4 regions of the Bradyrhizobium sp. USDA 4532 genome follow, and region 1 is predicted to be linked to each of the others. Evidence: riboswitches for the same ligand, from Rfam matches in the RefSeq annotation. Region 1 holds a riboswitch; each other region holds the start of a gene.
What was found. Region 1 has a riboswitch for cobalamin ahead of J2R76_RS30290 (TonB-dependent receptor). Riboswitches for the same ligand answer to the same signal wherever they lie in the genome.
Positions count from the first base shown of each region.

Region 2: linked by a shared signal. The riboswitch ahead of J2R76_RS31935 (TonB-dependent receptor) and the one ahead of J2R76_RS30290 (TonB-dependent receptor) in region 1 are both predicted to bind cobalamin.
Region 3: linked by a shared signal. The riboswitch ahead of metE (5-methyltetrahydropteroyltriglutamate--homocysteine S-methyltransferase) and the one ahead of J2R76_RS30290 (TonB-dependent receptor) in region 1 are both predicted to bind cobalamin.
Region 4: linked by a shared signal. The riboswitch ahead of J2R76_RS12995 (DUF1636 domain-containing protein) and the one ahead of J2R76_RS30290 (TonB-dependent receptor) in region 1 are both predicted to bind cobalamin.

Region 1 covers NZ_JALJZN010000001.1:6,597,917-6,602,740, reverse strand. The annotation lists gene J2R76_RS30305 (ABC transporter substrate-binding protein) at 1-326, opposite strand, end outside; gene J2R76_RS30300 (ABC transporter ATP-binding protein) at 527-1,300, opposite strand; gene J2R76_RS30295 (iron ABC transporter permease) at 1,297-2,340, opposite strand; cobalamin riboswitch at 2,453-2,651, shown strand; gene J2R76_RS30290 (TonB-dependent receptor) at 2,760-4,824, shown strand, end outside.
Region 2 covers NZ_JALJZN010000001.1:6,949,342-6,954,165, reverse strand. The annotation lists gene J2R76_RS31935 (TonB-dependent receptor) at 1-2,215, opposite strand, end outside; cobalamin riboswitch at 2,323-2,519, opposite strand; partial or broken gene J2R76_RS31930 (IS5 family transposase) at 2,655-3,406, opposite strand; gene J2R76_RS31925 (GTP-binding protein) at 3,683-4,612, opposite strand; partial or broken gene J2R76_RS31920 (amidohydrolase family protein) at 4,614-4,824, opposite strand, start outside.
Region 3 covers NZ_JALJZN010000001.1:3,690,110-3,694,933, reverse strand. The annotation lists gene J2R76_RS17390 (nodulate formation efficiency C protein) at 476-1,102, opposite strand; cobalamin riboswitch at 2,496-2,698, shown strand; gene metE (5-methyltetrahydropteroyltriglutamate--homocysteine S-methyltransferase) at 2,797-4,824, shown strand, end outside.
Region 4 covers NZ_JALJZN010000001.1:2,688,715-2,693,538, forward strand. The annotation lists gene cobN (cobaltochelatase subunit CobN) at 1-1,867, opposite strand, end outside; gene cobW (cobalamin biosynthesis protein CobW) at 1,867-2,901, opposite strand; gene J2R76_RS12995 (DUF1636 domain-containing protein) at 2,898-3,272, opposite strand; cobalamin riboswitch at 3,366-3,578, opposite strand; gene cobO (cob(I)yrinic acid a,c-diamide adenosyltransferase) at 3,615-4,268, shown strand; gene J2R76_RS13005 (cobyric acid synthase) at 4,280-4,824, shown strand, end outside.

The DNA of each region.
Region 1 (4,824 bases):
CGCGGCACGGTGAATTCGACGAGGTGCAGCCCGTGGGCCTTCAACAGATCGCGGGTCGCGCGCTTGTCGAACAGGCTGACCACGACGAGGTCGGGCTTGAGCAGCAGCACGTCCTCGGCCTCGCCGGACAGGCGCGGAAAGTTTCGCGCCTTCTCCGCGGCCCAGGATTGCCAGGCATCGCGCGAGAAGCGGCTGAGGCCGATAATCTGGTCCGGATCGGCCAGCGACAGCACGAGCTGGTCGCTGCAGACATTCATCGAGACGATGCGCGGTCCGGCGGCGAACGCGGCGCCGGCGGAAATAAGCCACAGCAGTATCGCGACCACCGCACCAAGATGAAGCGAAGCGAGATGGCTGCCACGCTGAAGGTGCGCCCCCTCTCCCGCTTGCGGGGGAGGGTTGGGGTGGGGGTTTCGCCGCGAGCCATATCGTGGAGAGAGCCCCCACCCGCTGCGCTCGTCGAGCGCAGCGACCTCCCCCGTAAGCGGGAGAGGTGAACTGAGCTTGTGGTGAGGCCGTGGCCACATCAGACGTCCGCCCACGGCACGATGACGGCTTCGCGCTGAAATTCGGCGCGATAGGCGCTGACCCGGAACACGCTGGCGAGGACGCTCTCCGACAGTGCCTCGACGGGCGCGCCTTGCGCTGCCAGCCGCCCCTCCGCGAGCACCAGCACATGATCGGCAAAGCGCGCGGCGAGTCCCAGGTCATGCGTCACCACGATCACCAGCACACCGGCATCGGCGACGTTGCGCAGCTTCTGCATCACGTCGATCTGGTGGCGTGGATCGAGCGAGGCGGTCGGCTCGTCGGCGAGGATCACCGGCGCCTCCACCGCGAGCACCCGGGCCAGCGCGACGCGGCTGCGCTCGCCGCCGGAGAGTTCGGTGACGCGGCGATCGCTGAACTCAGTGACGTCGACCGCCTGCATCGCGCGCAGCACCGCCTCCATATCCGTCTGCGACAGCCGCGCCGGATCGGTCGCGCCGTGCGGATAGCGGCCGAGCGCGACGATGTCGCGCGCCGGCAGCGGCCAGTGCACCATGTGCCCCTGCGGCAGGTAGGCAAAACGTTTCGCACGCTCGCGCAGCGGCAGCGACGCCAGCGGATCGCCGCCGATCCGGATCTCGCCGCCCGACGGAATCAGCCCGGAGAGTGCGCGCAGCAGCGTGGTCTTGCCGGCGCCGTTCGGCCCGACCAGCGCGACCAGATGGCCCGATGGCAACGACAGCGAGACATCGTGCAGCACCTTGCGGCTGCCGAGCGAGGCATTGAGAGCGGCGGCGGAGAGCAGCGTCATGCCACGCCTCCGCCGAGCGCGCGGCGTTCGCGCATGATCAGATAGAGGAAGAACGGCACGCCGATGATCGAGGTCAGCACGCCGACCTTGATGTCGGAGGTCGAGGGAATGATGCGCACCGCGATGTCGGCCGCGAGCAGCAACGCCGAGCCGGTGAGCGCACTGGGCACCAAGAGCCGCGCCGGATCGTGACCGATCACGGGACGCATCAGATGCGGCGCAACCAGGCCGATGAAGCCGATCGTGCCGGTGACTGCGACCGCGCCGCCGACGCCAAGCGCCACGCCCGTGATCACGAAGAGCCGCAACCGCCCGACGTCGACGCCGAGGCTCTGCGCCGCCTCCTCGCCAAGCGTCAGCGCGCGGAAGGCGCTCGCCTGGCTGAGCAGGATGGCGGCGCCCGCGACGATGAAGGGCAGCGCCAGCGCCACGTGCTGGAAGCTGCGGTCCTCCAGCGAGCCGAGCAGCCAGAACGCGATCTCCAGCACCACAAACGGATTGCTCGAGAGATTCATCACCAGTGCGGTCGCGGCTCCCGCAAAGCTCGAGATCGCGAGCCCAGCGAGGATCAGGATCAACAGCCCGGCATTGCTGCCGGCGATCGCAAGCAGCGCGAACACCGAGCCGAAGGCGGCGATGATCGCCACCACCGGCAGCGCGTAGGAGCGCACATCGGCGAGGCCCAGCGCGATCACCAGCACCGCGCCGAACGCCGCCGATTGCGGCGCGCCGAATAGCGACGGCGAGGCCAGCGGATTGCGCAGCAGCCCTTGCAGCGCCGCACCGGACAGCCCGAGAATGCCGCCGATCGCAAATGCCAGGATGGTGCGCGGCAGGCGGATCTCGCGCACGATCACCTGCGCCACATCGCTGCCGCCGCCGAACAGCGCCTCGATCACCGCGAGCGGCGACAGCCGCACCGGCCCGATGCCGAGCGAGAGCACACACAGCAGGACCACGAGCGCGAGCAGCGCCGCCGTGGCGCCCCACCGGCGCCGCGCCGCGACCTCGGCCGCCAAGGCAAAATCCTGCGCGCTCATCGGATCCATGCTCTTACAGCGATCGCCGTGGCAGACAAGCGACACTCGACAAAAACCGTGGCCGCGCGGCCGCCGCCCGACTTCCGCCGGATTGACTTTGCTACCCGGCCGAACCCTAGATGAACATGACGGTTCTTTCATGAGATGAAAAGGGAATGCGGTACGGGGAAACTTCCCCAACGCCGCGGCTGCCCCCGCAACTGTATGCGGTGAATCCTTCGTCACAGGCCACTGGGAATCTCGGTCCTGGGAAGGCGACGAAGGGTAACGACCCGCGAGCCAGGAGACCTGCCGTCAGCCGTGGTCACACGCGATGCTGCCGGTCGGGGAGTACAGGCATGAGCTTCACCTGATGCTGTGAGCACGATGGTGAGACTGGTTCGCGGTGACGTGCCACTGACGTTGCCGAGGCCTTGCTTATGTTCTCCTTCCCTTTCCATCGGCGGCGCCGCGCGCTTCTGCTCGCGTCGACGATGATCGCGCCGGCGATCCTTGTCTCCGCAGCGCGGGCGCAGCAGGCACCCGCTCCCGATCAGCTGCCGGCGATCGAAGTCACCAAGCCGGGCGACCAGAACGTCACGCGCGCCAGGCCGGCCGCTGACGAAGCGCCGGCGCCGCGACGCCCGGCGCCGGGCACCTCGCAAGGCAACAATACAGGCAGCGGAGCCGGATCGGGCACGACAGGGACCGGCGTGGCCACCGGAACGGGCGGCACCGGCGGCCGCCAGTTCGCCGGCATTGTCGGCTCCTCCTCGGCCGTGATCACCGCCGACGACATCGCGCATTCGCCGGTGCAGTCGTTACCCGAGATCCTCGCGCAGGTGCCGGGCGTGCAGCTGCAAACGCCCTATGGCGGACCGAACGGCGCCAAGACGTCGGTCGACCTGCGCGGCTTCGGCGCATTCGCGACCGACAATACCCTTTTCCTGCTCAACGGCCGCCGCCTCAACGACGTCGACAAGGCCGGCTTCGACCTCACCACGATTCCGCTCGATTCGATCGAGCGCATCGAGATCACGCGCGGCAACAGCGGCGCGGTGCTCTACGGCGACAACGCGGTGGGCGGCGTCGTCAACATCATCACCAAGACCGGCGTCGGCGGCCCGCCGACGACGATGCGGGCCGAGGCCGGAGTTGGCTCGTTCAACACCCGCATGGCCGCGGTCTCCGCGGCGCTCAATTCCGGCCCGTGGTCCACCTCGTTCTACGGCAACGGCATCAAGTCGGACGGCTACCGCGTCAACAATGCGCTCGACCAGCGCAACGCCGTCGGCAACATCAACTACACGACGCCTGATCTCACCGCCTTCCTGACCGTCACCGGCAGCGACCAGAAGCTCGGCCTACCCGGCGGACGGCTGGTCGATCCGTCGATCGGCGTGAACGAGCTGCTCACCGATCGCCGCGGCGCCGCGACGCCCTTCGACTATGCCAACCAGCAGACCGCCAGCGTCACCGCCGGCTTCACCAAGACGCTGATGAACGGCGTCGACCTCATCGTCGACGGCGGCTGGCGGCAGCGCGAGACGCAGAGCGGCTTCTTCGGCACGGTGCCGACCATCAGCTTCGCCTCGACCTACAATGACGCCGCGCTGCAGACCTGGTCGCTGACGCCGCGGCTCAGCGTCAAGAATGTGATGCTGGGCGTGCCGTCGACGATCCTGACCGGCATCGACTATTACGATTCGAGCTTCCGCGAGGCGCGCGGCGCCTATCAGGGCGTCGACCCGTTCCACATCTACAATATCGAGCAGCAGAGCGTGGCCGGCTATTGGCAACATACGCTGGGCCTGTTGCCAACGACCGACATCTCCTACGGCGCGCGCGTCCAGAATACCAGCATCTCGGCGCGCGATCGCTACGACCCGAATGCGCCGTTCGCGTTCGACACGCAGGCGGCACCGCTCGACAGCAACGAGACGCAATACGCCCTGCATGTCGGCGCCGAGCATCGCCTGACCGACACCTTCTCGGTGTTCGGCCGCGCGGCACGCGCATTCCGCACGCCTGATGTCGACGAACGCGTCGCGTCGGGTCCGTCATTCGACCCGCTGACCTTCGCCCCGATCCCGCAGAATTTCCAGCTCAAGACCCAGACCTCGCAGGATGTCGAGGGCGGCTTTCGCGTCAGGACCAACCTGTTTCAGGTCCAGACCAGCGTCTATCTGATGGATCTCGAGAACGAAATCCATTTCAACCCGGTGCTGTTCTTCAACACCAACCTCGACCCCACCCGCCGCTATGGCTCGGAAACCAGTGCCTCGCTCAAGTTCAGCGATACGGTGACCCTGCGCGGCGGCATGGCGATCACCCGCGCGGTGTTCCGCGAAGGCATCTGGGCCGGCAACGACGTGCCGCTGGTGTCGCGCTACACCGGCAATCTCGGCGTCACCTGGAATATCTGGCAGAACTATCTGGTGTTCGACGCCACGGTGCGGGCCTGGAGTTCGCGCATCATGGACAACGATCAGGCCAACACCCAGA
Region 2 (4,824 bases), 350 kb from region 1:
CGGTGCCGTTCGAGGTCGCCGCGTAAGCCTTGTCGAACAGGTTGTAGACGCGGAACGCGACCGTGGTGCGGTCATCCGGCTTCCACCTGACGCCGCCATTGACCACATTGTAGCCCGGACGCAGCTGGGTGTTGGCAAGATCGGAGTACATCGCACCGACGATCTGCACGCCGCCATAGACCGACCAGTTGGGCGCGAAATCCCAGGTCAGCCAGACATTCGAGACCTGCTGCGGCACGTTGACCGGGACATTGCCGTTGAAGCTGACGATCTTGCCGCCGACCACCTGGCTGTTGTTGTCGTATCTGGCGCGCAACAGCGCAAGATTGGCGTCGACGCGCCAGCCGTCGTTCAGCGCGAGCCCGATCGATCCTTCGACCCCGCGGGATGATTGCTGGCCGATCTGCAATGCCACGCCGCCGGTAGGGTTGCCGGGATCGGGAATCGTGAGCCCGGTCTTGACGATCTCGTAGGCGGCCAGCGTCCACTCGCCGCGGCCGCCCCAGAACGACTGCTTGACCCCGATCTCGGTCTGCTTGCCGGTCGCAAGCTGGAATGTCTTCTGCGTGGTCGACAGTGAGATCAGATTGCTGACCGGATCGACGCCGACCGCGTACTGGCCATAGAACGCGAGATTCTTGATCGGCTCGTAAACGAGGCCCGCGCGCCAGCTAGTGCCCGATAGCGTCGTCTCAAAACTGTTTGCCGGCGTCTTGTAGTCGGTGCGGTCCACTCCGGGGCGATCATACCTGACCCCGGTCACCAGCGACAACTGATCGGTCAGCGAGAGCCGATCCTCGGCGAACAGCGCGTATTGATTGACGATCGCGTTGAAGCCCGGCGTGGTCGCCGTCGTCGTGGCGAAGAACGATCCGGGATCGAACACATAAGGATTGACCGACGACGCGCCGCCATAGGGCGAGTTGTTGGTATGGGTGAAGTCGATCCGGTTGACGTCGAACCCGGCGACGACCTGGTTCGCAAGGCCGAACACGTGGCCGCTGAAGGTCGTATCCATCCGGTTGCCGAGCTGCTTCTGGTCGTGGAAGATCTCGATATAGCTCGTGCGATCGATCAGCTGGGTCTTCGGATTCCAGGTGTAGTTCTCGATGTCGCGCCAGTGCCGCTCGCTGGTCAGGTAATACAGCGTGTTGTTGACCTTGATGCCGTCGGCGACGTCCCACTCGGTCTTGAACCGGGTCCAGCTGTCCTGATAGCGGATCGCGCTGTCCGCTGCATTGTAGTTCTTGAAGCGCAGCGCGTCCTGGATCGCGCCGTTGATCAGCGGCGTGCCGAAATAGCGCGACGGGCTGCGATCGCCGTAATCTTCCGAGAGCGTGAAGGCGAGATTGTCCGACGCCTGCACCCGCACGGCAGCGGAGACCACCGCGTTCGAGGTCTTGTCGCGATCGACCCAGCTGTCCGACATGTTGCCGGTGGCGTTGATGCGGTACGACACATTGGGATTGATCGGACCGGTGCTGTCCACCGAGAGCCGCCGCGTCATGTTGCTGTCGAGCGAAACCTCGGCCTCGTTATAGGGCGTGCTCTGCGGCTTCTTCGGAATCACGTTGATGACGCCGCCGATCGCGCCTTCGCCGTACAGCACCGAGGCCGGGCCGCGCAGCACTTCGATGCGCTGCGTCGACCAGGTGTCATAGGGGAACGTCTGCGTGCCGGAGCCGATATAAAAGCGCGTGCCGTCATACAGCGTCATCACCGAGTTGCTGCCGGCAAAGCCGCGGGTGCTGAACGACAGGCCGCCATTGCCTGGCGCCGGCGTTGCGACGAACCCGGCCGCGTCCTGGGTGACGGCATCGAGCACATTATGCTGGCCGCGTTCAGCGATGGTCTGCGCCGTGATGATCTCGACGCTGGCCGGCGTCTGCAGCGGGGTCAGGTTGAGACGACTGCCGGTGCCGCCCTGCGTGGTGGCATTGAGCGTCGGCGATGCCGATCCCGGTACGCCCGACGCCGCGACGCGCGGGGCGTTGCCGGCTGTTGCAGGCCTCGGCCGTGGCCGCGCCGCAGCGGTCATGTCACGGCTGCGCGCCGCAGGCTTCGGCTTTGCCGCAGCGGAAGGCGCGACCTCAATCGGATCGAGTCTGGTTGGTGGCGGCGTTTGTGCCGAGCCTTCGACCGGCAACAACAATGATGACAGGGAGCAGAGAAGACCGAGGCGCCATTTGCGCGCAACGGGAGAGGACGGAGACATGAAAAGGACTCGCGGTAACGTGGCACGTCACCGCGAACGTGGACTGGCGCATTGCCAAAAAAGGCAGTGCTCCGATCCCACCAGGACGCCCCCGCCCGATGTGCTCGCGTGTGACCACGACTGACGGCAGGTCTCCTGGCTCACGGGTCATCGCCTGTCGACGCCTTCCCGGGCCGATGGCCCAGTGGCAAAATTGACGAAAGGCTCGCCGTTTACAGTTGCGGGGACAGCTGCGGCATTGGGGTTACCCTCGCACCGCATTCCCTTTTGATCCCCGAAGGGAACCGTCGGCAAAAACGATAGGTGGTGCCGGCAAGGCTGTCAATTCGATGCGATTGTCGCACACATGCTTTGCGAGATGCTGCTGCGGCGATGACACAGCGACGTCGAGGGCTGACGCCGAAAGGCAACCCGTCATCCTGAGAGTCTGACTCATAAATCACCCAACCTTAGCTGCAGCCGCGAGTCTGCGGGTCAGGAGCCTGATGTGTGCAATCAGCAGCCAGGCAGCTTCGGTTGCCACCGTCGCCTCGAAGTCCTTGGCGAGGCGGCGGCATCTGCCGAACCAAGCGAATGTGCGTTCAACCACCCACCGCCTCGGCAGAAGCTGGAAGCCTTTGACGCCTTGAGGCCGCTCGACGATCTCGACAGTCCATGGACCGCAGTCTGAGAGCGCGTCGAGGAGTTGATTTCCGCGGTAGATCCGGTCGGCAAAGACGTGGCGCAGCCGGGGGAAGTTCATCCGCACGTTCTTCAGCAGCGGTACGGCGCCATGGCAGTCCTGAACGTTGGCCGGATGAACATGAACCCAAGGAGGAGGCCATTGGTATCCGTCACGATATGCCGCTTGCGGCCGTAGATGCGCTTGCCTGCATCGTAGCCGCGCGGTCCGCCAGCTTGCGTGGTTGGCGCACTTTGACTGTCGATCACGGCTGCCGTCGGCTTCGGTGTCCGTCCAAGCTTTTTTCGCGCCCGGCGGACAAGCACGCTGACAATCCTCTGCCACCGGCCTGTATCCCGCCATCTATAAAAATAGCCCTGCACCGTCGAATAGGGCGGGAACTCCTGCGGCAACGCCCGCCACTGGCAGCCGGTCGAAACGATATAGAGGATCGCTTCGATCACACGACGCAGCTCCGTCTTACGCGGCCGGCCGCGCCGGTTCGCTCGCGGCAACAGGCGTCTGATCACCGCCCACTCCGCATCGGTCATATCGCTTGCATAACGCAGATCGTCCCGCCGATATTGCTCCCGAGTGATCTTGGTCCAGGGCATCGTGCTCTCCCTCGAATCTTTGCAAATCCGATGGAATCACACCCCACTGAGATCACTCACCCATTTTTCAGTCAGGCTCTGAGGAGCGCGGCACGCGCGTCTCGAAGGATGCACGGCCCGGCTGGTGGCCGATTCATCCTTCGAGACGCTGCTTCCCTCGCACCTCAGTATGACGGGAAACGTAGGTTCGCGTCACTGAGCCTCGACGCATCCCTGCATCACCTCATCAATCTCCGCGCGCGACAGCGCACCCATCTCGGCGATGAACACGATGCGCGTGCGCGGCACGCCGGGCGACGGCACGCCGCCCGCAGCCAAGGTCGCGCGGCCGCCGGCGAGTTGAAACACGGTCAGCCGCCCGGGCTGCTCCACCGTCTCGAACAATCCCTTCGCCCGCGCCAGCTTCGGCGCCAGTCTGCCGATCGCCTGCTGCAAGCGCGGCAGCACGACGGGCCACTCCGAGGTCCAGCTCAGCGTCTCGAAGCGATCGGACGCCGGCCGTCGCGGCGCGGTCTCGCGCGGAGCCGGCACATGATCGAGGTCCGCCGGGAACAGCAGCGCGGCCGGCACCTCGCCATGCAAGGCATCCACCACCACGGCCGCCGGACGCACCGCGCGCACGGCGTCGCGGATCGCGGCGCACGCAGCGGCGTCAGTCAGATCGACCTTGCTCAGCGCCACCACATCCGCCGCCCGGAGCTGCGAGCGCAGCAGCGCATCGTTCAGCATCGCCGCAGGCTGCGTCGCGTCGACCACGCACAGCACGGTCTCCAGCGGCGCCTCCTTCCAGATCACGGGATCCATCAGGTTGCGGATGATGTCGGCGGGATCGGCGATCCCGCTGGTCTCGATCACGATGAATTCGGGACGCGGATCACGCCGCAGCAAGGTTGCGAGCGTGCGCAGCAGGTCGCCCTCGAGTGTGCAGCAGATGCAGCCATTGCTCAGGCTGACCACGCCGTCGCCGGCGCCGGCGATCAGTTCCGCATCGATATTAACGGCGCCGAAATCGTTGACCACGGCGGCGATGCGCCGCCCTTGCGCATGCGCCAGCAGATGGTTGACGACCGTGGTCTTGCCCGCCCCGAGGAAGCCCGCGACCAGCAGGATCGGGACCGGCACCTCAGCCCCCCGTGATAGGCCGGCGCACCGGCCGGCCGGGACGCGCCGCGACATCGAGCACACCATCGCTGATCAGCGGCTGGCCGCTGACCACGAGATGCCGCACGCCCTCCGCCGGACGATTCATCGCCGAGAAGGTCGCGCGATCGCTCAGCGTCTCGTAGTCGAACACCACAACATCGGCGTCGGCGCCGACCTGCAGCCGGCCCTTG
Region 3 (4,824 bases), 2.9 Mb from region 1:
GCGGGGCGCTTCGCCGCCGGGCGGAAGAAGCGGCGATGCTGGGCCTCCTATGATTGTTATCGTTCGACAGGACTACGCGAGGTTCATCAAGCGGAAGTCGGGACAACTCACGATAAGAGTGATTGCTCAAAAGAGATCGGCCTCCCGCTTGATCCTACGCTACAAAGCCACCATGCTTGACTCACACGGTGGCCTGTATCTGCGACCGTATCCGCAACAAACGCTGCGCGAAATGACTCCAACAACGCCTAACTGGCCTTCGATGCTCGAATGGAAGAAAGCAAGAAGCTCGGCATAATGGCGGCGTGGGGACTGACGCGGTCGGCTTTACGGGCTTGCGGTGCCAAGGCGTCCCGGCATTGTTGCGAGCGGCGATCCGCATGCCATTTCAGAGCGATGAATTAAAGTTTCCGTCGGATGGATCTTGGTGTGGGGCCGAGGCGCTCAACGCTCATGAGTAGCGCTGCCACCCTGATCAGTTCTCGATGCCCTTCGCACCCCCCTCCAACGCGTCCCGTTCATTTTGATCTTTGTGATGGAACCAGGACCCCGGAGGAAAAGTCGCAATCTTCTTGGCAAGGAAAGATTGCGGCTCCCAATCGTGTCCCTCGCGCTTGTCGAAGGTGATGACCCCATTTTGGGTGAAATAGCGGGGGCCTGGTATGTTGCAGTTCACCAACAGCAGAACGCGCCACCGGTCTTCTTTCTCGGTCGGCTTGTCATTCGCCGCTCGAACGTAATCCACGATTACAGGTTCGATGATATGACAGCGGCCGTGCCGGAGCAGATCGCCGAGCTTGCCTTGCGCAGTCGTGACAAAGTTGAAATTGACCGGATTATGCAGAAAACGAAGGTTTGCGTCTTTTTCGCCGTCGGTGACTTCACTGGCGATGAGTGAAAGCGCCAGGGCGCGCCAGCCGAGTTCGATAGGCTTTGCATAGGGAGACGCAACTTCAATCTTTCCGTCGGTCCCGACTTTCCAGGTAATAACGTAATGTTCGTCTGATCTGTTATCCTGATGCCTGGTCCAGGAAAGGTAAACATACTCAGTGTGGTCGACGCTTTCGGCGATTCCCCAGTTTCGAGGGACGAATTGCGCCACTTTCGAAACTTTGGAGACAATGTGCTCGATTGTCTCACCGTCTCGCGCTCGCCAGGTTGACTTGACTCGTTCGACGAGCGCGCTTTCGACGGCTCGCGCAGTGTTGCCCGTCGCAACAAGCCCAGCAACGAAAATTAGCGATTGACAGAGGCAAAGCACGCCTCTTGCAGACATTCTCTTCATAACGGCCGGACCATCGATTTTTCATCCACACGTCAAAGCGGCAGCCTTCAATGCTATGCTCGATCGGAAGAAGTTAGCGGCAACGTGACGCGGGCACCTGCCGATGTCCCGCGCGAGCAGGCGCTGTCCCCTCGGGTCACGCGCCGCTAACTTCAGTGGGCCAGCCACAACCCCAATTTGCTGTGCTGGACCTGCCCAGGAGGAGAAGCCTGGGCACCCTTGAGCTTGCATTCTTCGTGCCAGGAAATAGCCGGCAAATCCCGCCAGATTCGTGCAGTGTTTGTCGGCTTTCCGACCTACGCTCGTTTCTATGTTTCCATTCAGCCGATCCGCTCGAGCTTGTTCAGCTTTTGTCGTGCCGATCTTCGAGGCCAAAGCGAAGGCCGCTGCCGATTTACGGATGAGAAATCGGGGCGCACTTTGGAGTGCTGTTGAACCGTCTGGTCCGGCGCGGTCACCCGAACGCCTGCGATCGCTATCGGCTTGTAATGATGATAAGCAAAACCACTCGTCACCGCCGGGCGTGTGGAATCGTCGAAAGCGCGTTCTGGGGCAGGCAGATGATATGGTGCGCGGGTTTCTACCTACGCGCACGATGTTGCAGTCCGCTCAGTCCAGCTGCCTCGGCTCCGCATTCATGGTGGGATGACCCTTTCCAGTCGCGACACGCGGCAAGCGAGAAACGATCAAGTCGCGCTAGCTTCCTCTTGAGTTGCTCAACATTCTCGAGAGCAGTTGTCTGACGGATTGATTCATGAACGCTCTTACCAGCCCCCGAACGGGCCGACCGCAAAGAGGGTGACAGAAAGGACGCCGACAGCGCTCCAAACAGCCATTGTCATTGCGGGCCTTCCGGTGTTCGTCGAGGCGAATCGATATGCATGCCCGAGTATTAGCGTCATCAGAGACCGCAAATCGCCTACCAGGATTGGTTGGCTCGTAGATCAATATGGCGACCGGTTGCTGATGGAGTTTTCGCAGGTGTGTTGTCCCTGGCGCGGCTTTTGACTGTCGAGAGACCGAAATACACTCGAAGCGCCGCGACCTGCGCCTTCGACAATCCTTTCGACACATATATTGCAGACTGCGTCTATTGGATAAGCTTCCAATCGCGTGATCAACTTTCGACGTTTATCATTTTGAGTCACTGATGATGGCAGCATTGACGTGAGAGAGTCATCTGGGAGGTTGACGGAAGAGGTCTCTTGCCGATAATCCAAATCGTAGAGGTTCTCCGGTCCCGCTGGATTCGGAGCTAAGAGGGAAGCCGGTGAACATGCCGGCGCTGCCCCCGCAACTGTAAGCGGCGAGCCGCCGTCCAACAAAGTCACTGAAGCCCGTGCGGCTTCGGGAAGGCCGGACAGCAGCGATGACCCGCGAGCCAGGAGACCTGCCTCGACCACATATACGTCCACGGGCGGGGTGTCCCGGTGGTGCGCCAAGCCGCCGCCGCTCGGGCGATCCTGCTTGCGTCCGCCTTGGCCTTTGCCCCCAACTACGGGGTTAGCGCTATGTCTCTTCTCTCCCTTCCGGTTGCCACGCTTGGAACGCCTCGGATCGGTCCAAGACGCGAGCTCAAACGCGCGCTTGAAAGTTACTGGGCCGGCGCAATCAGCGAACAGCAATTGCTCGAGGCCGCAGCTGGCCTGCGTGCTGCGAACTGGGCCCGCCAAAAATCCCTCGGTGTCACCGTCATTCCGTCCAACGATTTTTCGTTGTACGACCAAGTGCTCGACACCTCTGTCATGGTTGGTGCCATCCCGGAAGTTTATGCGTCGAAAATCGAATCGGTTTCGCTCAAGACGTACTTCGACATGGCGCGCGGTTCACAATGCGATCGCCAGAATGCGAGTTGCGGCCACGGATCGGGCGGATTTAGCGCGCCCGCACAGGAGATGACCAAGTGGTTCGACACCAACTACCACTACATGGTTCCTGAATTTCATCAGGGACAGAGGTTCCGCCTATCCTCTCGCAAGCCTATCGAGGAGTATGAGGAAGCCAAGGCCCTGGGGTTCCAGACGCGCCCTGTCCTGATCGGGCCGGTCACATTCTTGAAGCTTGGCAAGAGTGCGGACCCCGCGTTTCAGCCGCTGTCTCTCCTGGATAAGCTAATACCGGTCTACATCGAGGTTCTGCAAGAACTAGGCAAAAGGGGAGCAAGCTGGGTTCAATGCGACGAGCCCTGCCTGGTCCTTGATCTGGAGGAGGAAGCGCGAAGATCTTTGCTGCGTGTCTACGATCGGCTCGCCAGGGAAGTACCAGACGTCAAGATCATGGTCGCGAGCTATTTCGGTGATCTCGGCGATAATCTGGACATAGCTTTGAACATGCCCGTTGCCGGACTGCACGTGGATTTGGTTCGCGCACCGAATCTGTTGAGCCGGATCATTGCTGCGCGGCGAAGTGATCTCGTCATGTCCCTCGGCGTCGTCGACGGACGAAATGTATGGCGCTCGAACCTGTCGACGCTCCGCCAGCAACTGGATCCCGCCATTGCGAAGCTGGGCAGGGATCGTGTTCAGATCGCTCCGTCCTGCTCGCTGCTCCATGTGCCCGTCGATGTTGAACTGGAGACCGGACTTGCATCCGATCTCAAGAGTTGGCTTGCCTTTTCGGTACAGAAGATGCGTGAGCTTGCGATCCTAGCGCGGGCGCTCGCGGGTGATAAGAATGTTGCTCAAAGTCTTGCTGAATCGCAGTTGGCCGTGACGGTCCGCCGGACTTCACCAAAGATCCGTGATGCCAATCTCGCGGTGCGGATGCGAGCGATCGACGAAGCCATGCGCCGGCGTGCCAGCCCATTTGTCCATCGGGCCGAGATCCAACGCAATCGCTTTGGACTACCGGCCTTTCCTACCACGACGATCGGATCCTTCCCGCAAACCCCAGAGGTCCGTAATGCCCGCGCGGCACATTCGCAAGGCGTCATGAGCGACGAGCAATACGACAAATTTCTCAAGGAGGAGACTGCGCGCACTCTGCGTTGGCAGGAGGACATTGGTCTAGACGTCCTCGTGCACGGCGAGTTTGAGCGCAATGACATGGTGCAGTACTTCGGCGAGAAACTCGCCGGCTTCGCATTTACCAGGAATGGTTGGGTGCAATCCTATGGGTCGCGCTGTGTCAGGCCACCGATCCTATTCGGAGATGTTTCGCGGCCAAAACCGATCACTGTGGATTGGTGGCTCTACGCGCAATCACTGACCAGCAAGCCGGTGAAGGCGATGTTGACCGGGCCAGTAACGATCTTGAATTGGTCGTTTGTTCGCGATGACATTCCAAGAGGCGAGGTCTGCCGGCAGATCGCACTGGCGATACGCGACGAAGTCCGCGATCTCGAGATAGCCGGTGCGAGCATGATCCAGATCGACGAAGCTGCGCTCCGCGAAGGATTGCCGTTGCGCCGATCGGAGTGGGGGGCCTACCTTCAATGGGCCGTCGATAGCTTCCGCATTTGCTCATCAGGCGTTGCAGATCAAACCCAGATTCATACGCATATGTGTTATTCTGAGTTCAACGACATCATCGACGCCATT
Region 4 (4,824 bases), 3.9 Mb from region 1:
TCAGGCGCTGCCGCCGCGCCGGATCGAGACCATCGGCGGTCGAATACTCATCGAGCAAGCGCTCAAGATTGCGCAAGCCTTTGGGGACCGCGGCCTGTGCCAGTGGCGGCGGCAGATGACCGATCGTCACGGCACCGATCCGGCGCTTGGCCTGCGCCGCCTCGCCGGGATCGTTGACGATGAAGGGATAGACAACAGGCAGATCGCCGATCAGCGCCTCCGGCCAGCATGCGGGCGACAGCGCAACCGACTTGCCGGGCAGCCATTCCAGCGTTCCGTGCGCGCCGATGTGGACGACGGCATCGATGGCCTGCCGCCTGAGCCACAGATAGAACGCGACATAGGCATGGCGCGGCGTGCGCGCCAGATCGTGATAGTCGGCGTCGCGCTGTCCCACCTCACCGCGCTCCGGCTGAACGGCGATGACCGATTTGCCGCAGCAGATCGCCGCGAAATGAAATGCGCCGTCACGGCAATCGGGATCATCTTCCGGCGCGCCCCATGCGCGGCTGAGATCGCCCTGCAGCAGCTCGGGAAGGCCGGAAAGCGCCGCACGATAGTCGGCGATGTTCCACGTCAAATTCCTGCGCAAAAGAATGTCGCCCAGTGACTCCACCGGCTCAAGGTCAAATCCCGCGCCCGCGAGATCAGCCAGCATCGCCCCGACCGAGGCAAGCGCATCGAGGCCGACGGCATGCGCGATCTGATGCGGGCGGCCGGGATAGTTCGAGAGCACCAGCGCGAGCCGCTTCTCCTGTGCCGGCTTGCTGGCAAGCCGATGCCAGGCGGCCACGCGTGCGGCAACTGCAGCGACGCGCTCGGCATCCGGTCGATGCGCAAGATGCGCGAATTGCAGCTCAAGATCGCGCTCACCAGGCGATTTGAAGCTCACGACCCCTGTGAACAGGCGGCCGTCGACCTCCGGCAGCACCACATGCATCGCGAGATCGCCGGGCGAGAGCCCGCGGAGCGACAAGGCCCAATCCTCGCGCCGCGCGGTCGACAGCGCGACCTGGAACACCGGGCATGATGCAGCGTCGAACGGCGTCGTGCCGTCGTCACCGGCCGCGGAAAACGCGGTCGCATTGACGATCGCCGCTGGAGCGCATTGCGCAAACTGAGCGCGCAGCCAATCCGCCACGCCCGCCGCCTTCAGCGAGGTGACGAACACACCGTGGGCATCAAAGCCCCTCTCACGCAATGCATCGATCAATGCATCGACCGGCGCCGTATCGCCTGCCGCGAGGTAGGAACGATAGAACGTCACCAGCACGCGCGGCCGGCCGTCCGGTGCCGGCAACGCCGCGATGGCACCGCGCTGGGAATCGTAGACGCCGATCTCGGGAAGATCGATCTCGCCGACCACGGGTCCGGCATAAAGTCCGGACGCCAGCGCCAGTTGCGCGATCACGGCCTGCGCCGCAACGGGGCCGCCCTTGTCGCACAGCACCTTCAGACGGCGCAGCGTCGAGACCGGCAAGGTCGAGAACTCATCCAGCCGCAGATCGTCGCGGCCATCGGCCGGCAGCACGACCAGGGCGATGCCGCGCTCCTTCGCCAGCCGATGCACCGCGGCCAGCCCGTATGACCAATAGGGCTCGCCGCCGATCAGCCGCACCAGAATGCCGCGGGCGTGCGAGAGCGTCCGCTCGATATAGGTATCGACCGACAGCGGATGGCGCAGCTCCGCGAGATTGGCGAGCCGCAGCGACGGCAGCGCAGCACGGCCCCGCCGCCAGCCGGCCGCGAAGGCAGCAAGATCGCTGTCGGAAAACGACAACACCACGAGATCGGCCGGATCCTGGCCGAGGTCCCTTGGCGTCGCGGTCTCCTCAAGGCCGCGGCTCTCGCGGAAGACGACGTGCATCAGACACCAAGCCGTGCCCTGATCGCGGCTTCATCGATGTCGGCATGTTCGCCGATCACGACGAGCTTCGACCGCCGCGCCCGGGCACCCCAGGGCATGTCGAACTGATGCCGCACCCGCTCGCCGACCGATTGCACCAACAGCCGCATCGGCTTGCCTTCGACCGCGATGTAGCCCTTGGCGCGCAGCACGTTCTGCTCGCGCGCCAGCCCCTTGATCGAGGCGACCAGCGCGTCGACATCCGAAACTTCCGGAAGATCGATCACGACGGAATTGAAATCGTCGTGCTCGTGTTCCTCCTCGCCATCGTGATGCGACGGCCGCGCCGCGAGATCGCTTTCCGCCGCCGCCCCGAGCCCGAGGATCACGCGCGCGTCGATCGTGCCGTCGACGACGGGCAACATCGGCACCTCGCGCGGCATCTCGGCCGCGATCACCTCTTTCGCTGCCTTGATCCCCTCCGCCCCCGCGAGGTCCGCCTTGGTCAGCAGCACGATATCGGCACATGCGATCTGGTCCTCGAACACTTCCGACAGCGGCGTCTCGTGGTCGAGATTGTCGTCCGCCGCACGCTGCGCATCCACCGCGGCCGGATCAGGCGCAAAACGGCCGGCGGCGACGGCCTCGGCGTCGGCGAGCGCGATCACGCCGTCGACCGTGATCCGCGAACGGATCTCCGGCCAGTCGAACGCTTTCAGCAGCGGCTTCGGCAGCGCGAGCCCGGAAGTTTCGATCACGATGTGATCGGGCTTCACGTTCCGCGCCAGCAACTGCTCCATCGCCGGGATGAAATCATCGGCGACGGTGCAGCAGATACAGCCATTGGCGAGTTCGACGATGTTCTCGGCCGGACAATTGGCGTCGGCGCACGACTTCAGGATGTCGCCGTCGACGCCTTCGCTGCCGAATTCGTTGACCAGCACCGCGAGCTTCTTGCCGTTGGCATTGCGGATCAGATGCTGGATCAGCGTCGTCTTGCCGGAGCCGAGAAAGCCGGTCACGACGGTGACCGGAATTTTGGCGAGCGTGGTCATTCTGCGGCCTCCGGCACGACGGGAAGAGGTGGAATGCGGGCGAGCGATTGCTTGCGGAAGATTTCCGGACGGCTGCGCCACGGCACGATGCCGTCGGGCGCCGCCGCATAGGCGGAGGCACCGGCGATCACATCCGCGGCATTATCAGCGGACAGGCCGCCGTAGACATAGGACCACCGCCCCGGCGCGCTGAGCGCGACCGAGCAACCCTGGCTGCAGGCCGACAGGCATGCGACGGGAACCAGATTGACGTCATCAGGCACGCCGGCCTCGACAAGCGCGGCATGCAGGCGTGCACCGGGCGCGAGCTCACCTTCCGCCGGCGTCTGGCCGGCGCGGCAGGTGATGCAGACATGAAGTGTAACGCTCATCGCCCTTCCTGGATTGACAGCGGGAAGCGATGAGGCACACGAACCGATTTTGGACAGGTTCGTTCCCCGTCGCGGAACACCCCGTCCGCCGGTTTCACAACATGCTGCGTTGGCAGGTCTCCCGGCTTGCGGAGCAGGTTTTACCCTTCGATGCCCACCTTCCCGACTCCGTATGGAATCAGTGGCTTGGGCATCTCTCCGGTCACGGTCGCGGGGGCGGCTGCGCTTCGGGCCCGATTCAGCGGAGCCCTATCGCATTCCCTCTTCGCCTGTCGTAGGACAGGAACCGACGCGGGACCACCATTCGTCCAAGCCTCGCACTTGTCAAGCCGAAGGAATGTGATGACTTCTGATGGAAAGGGCGCTGAAGACGGCGCCGTCGGCACCGATCTTTCGCCGGATGCGCGCCACGCGGACAAGATGGCGAAAAAGAAGGCCGCCCGCGACCGCATCATGGCGACCAAGAGCGGTGAAAAGGGCCTGATCATCGTCCATACCGGCGCCGGCAAAGGAAAATCGTCCTCCGCGTTCGGCATGATTGTGCGCTGTGTGGCGCACGGCTTTCCCTGCGCCGTGGTGCAGTTCATCAAGGGCGCCTGGGATACCGGCGAGCGCCGCCTGCTCACCGGGCATTTCGGCGATCTCTGTCAATTCCACGCAATGGGCGAAGGCTTTACCTGGGAGACGCAGGATCGCGCCCGCGACATCGCGGCAGCGCAAGCCGGCTGGGAAAAGGCCAAGCAGCTGATCGCAGACCCGAGCCTGCGCATGGTCGTGCTCGACGAGATCAACATCGCGCTACGCTACGATTACCTTGCGATCGCCGATGTCGTCGACTTCCTGACCACGTCGAAGCCGCCGATGACCCATGTCGTGCTCACCGGGCGCAACGCCAAGGAGGAGCTAATCGAGATTGCCGATCTCGTCACCGAGATGACGCTGGTAAAGCATCCGTTCCGCTCCGGCATCAAGGCCCAGCCGGGCGTCGAGTTCTGACGGGCATCACGATGGCGCGCGCATTGATGATCCAGGGAGCCGGCTCGGACGTGGGCAAATCGCTCATCGTCGCCGGCCTCGCCCGCGCCGCGAGACGGCGCGGCCTGCGCGTGCTGCCGTTCAAGCCGCAGAACATGTCGAACAACGCCGCCGTGACCGTCGATGGCGGCGAGATCGGCCGCGCACAGGCGTTGCAGGCGCTCGCCGCCGGCGTCGAGCCGCACACCGACATGAACCCGGTGCTGCTGAAGCCCGAGACCGATGTCGGCGCCCAGGTCATCGTGCACGGCAAACGGATCGCCACCGCACGCGCGCGCGAATATGCCGGCATGAAACCATCGCTGACGGGCGCGGTGCTGGAGAGTTTTGCGCGCCTGAAGCAGCGCGCCGATCTGGTGCTGGTCGAGGGCGCCGGCAGTCCCGCCGAGGTCAACTTACGCAAAGCCGATATCGCCAATATGGGATTTGCGCGCAAAGCAGACGTGCCCGTGGTGCTGGTCGGCGACATCGACCGCGGCGGCGTGATCGCGCAGCTCGTCGGCATCAAGATGGTGAT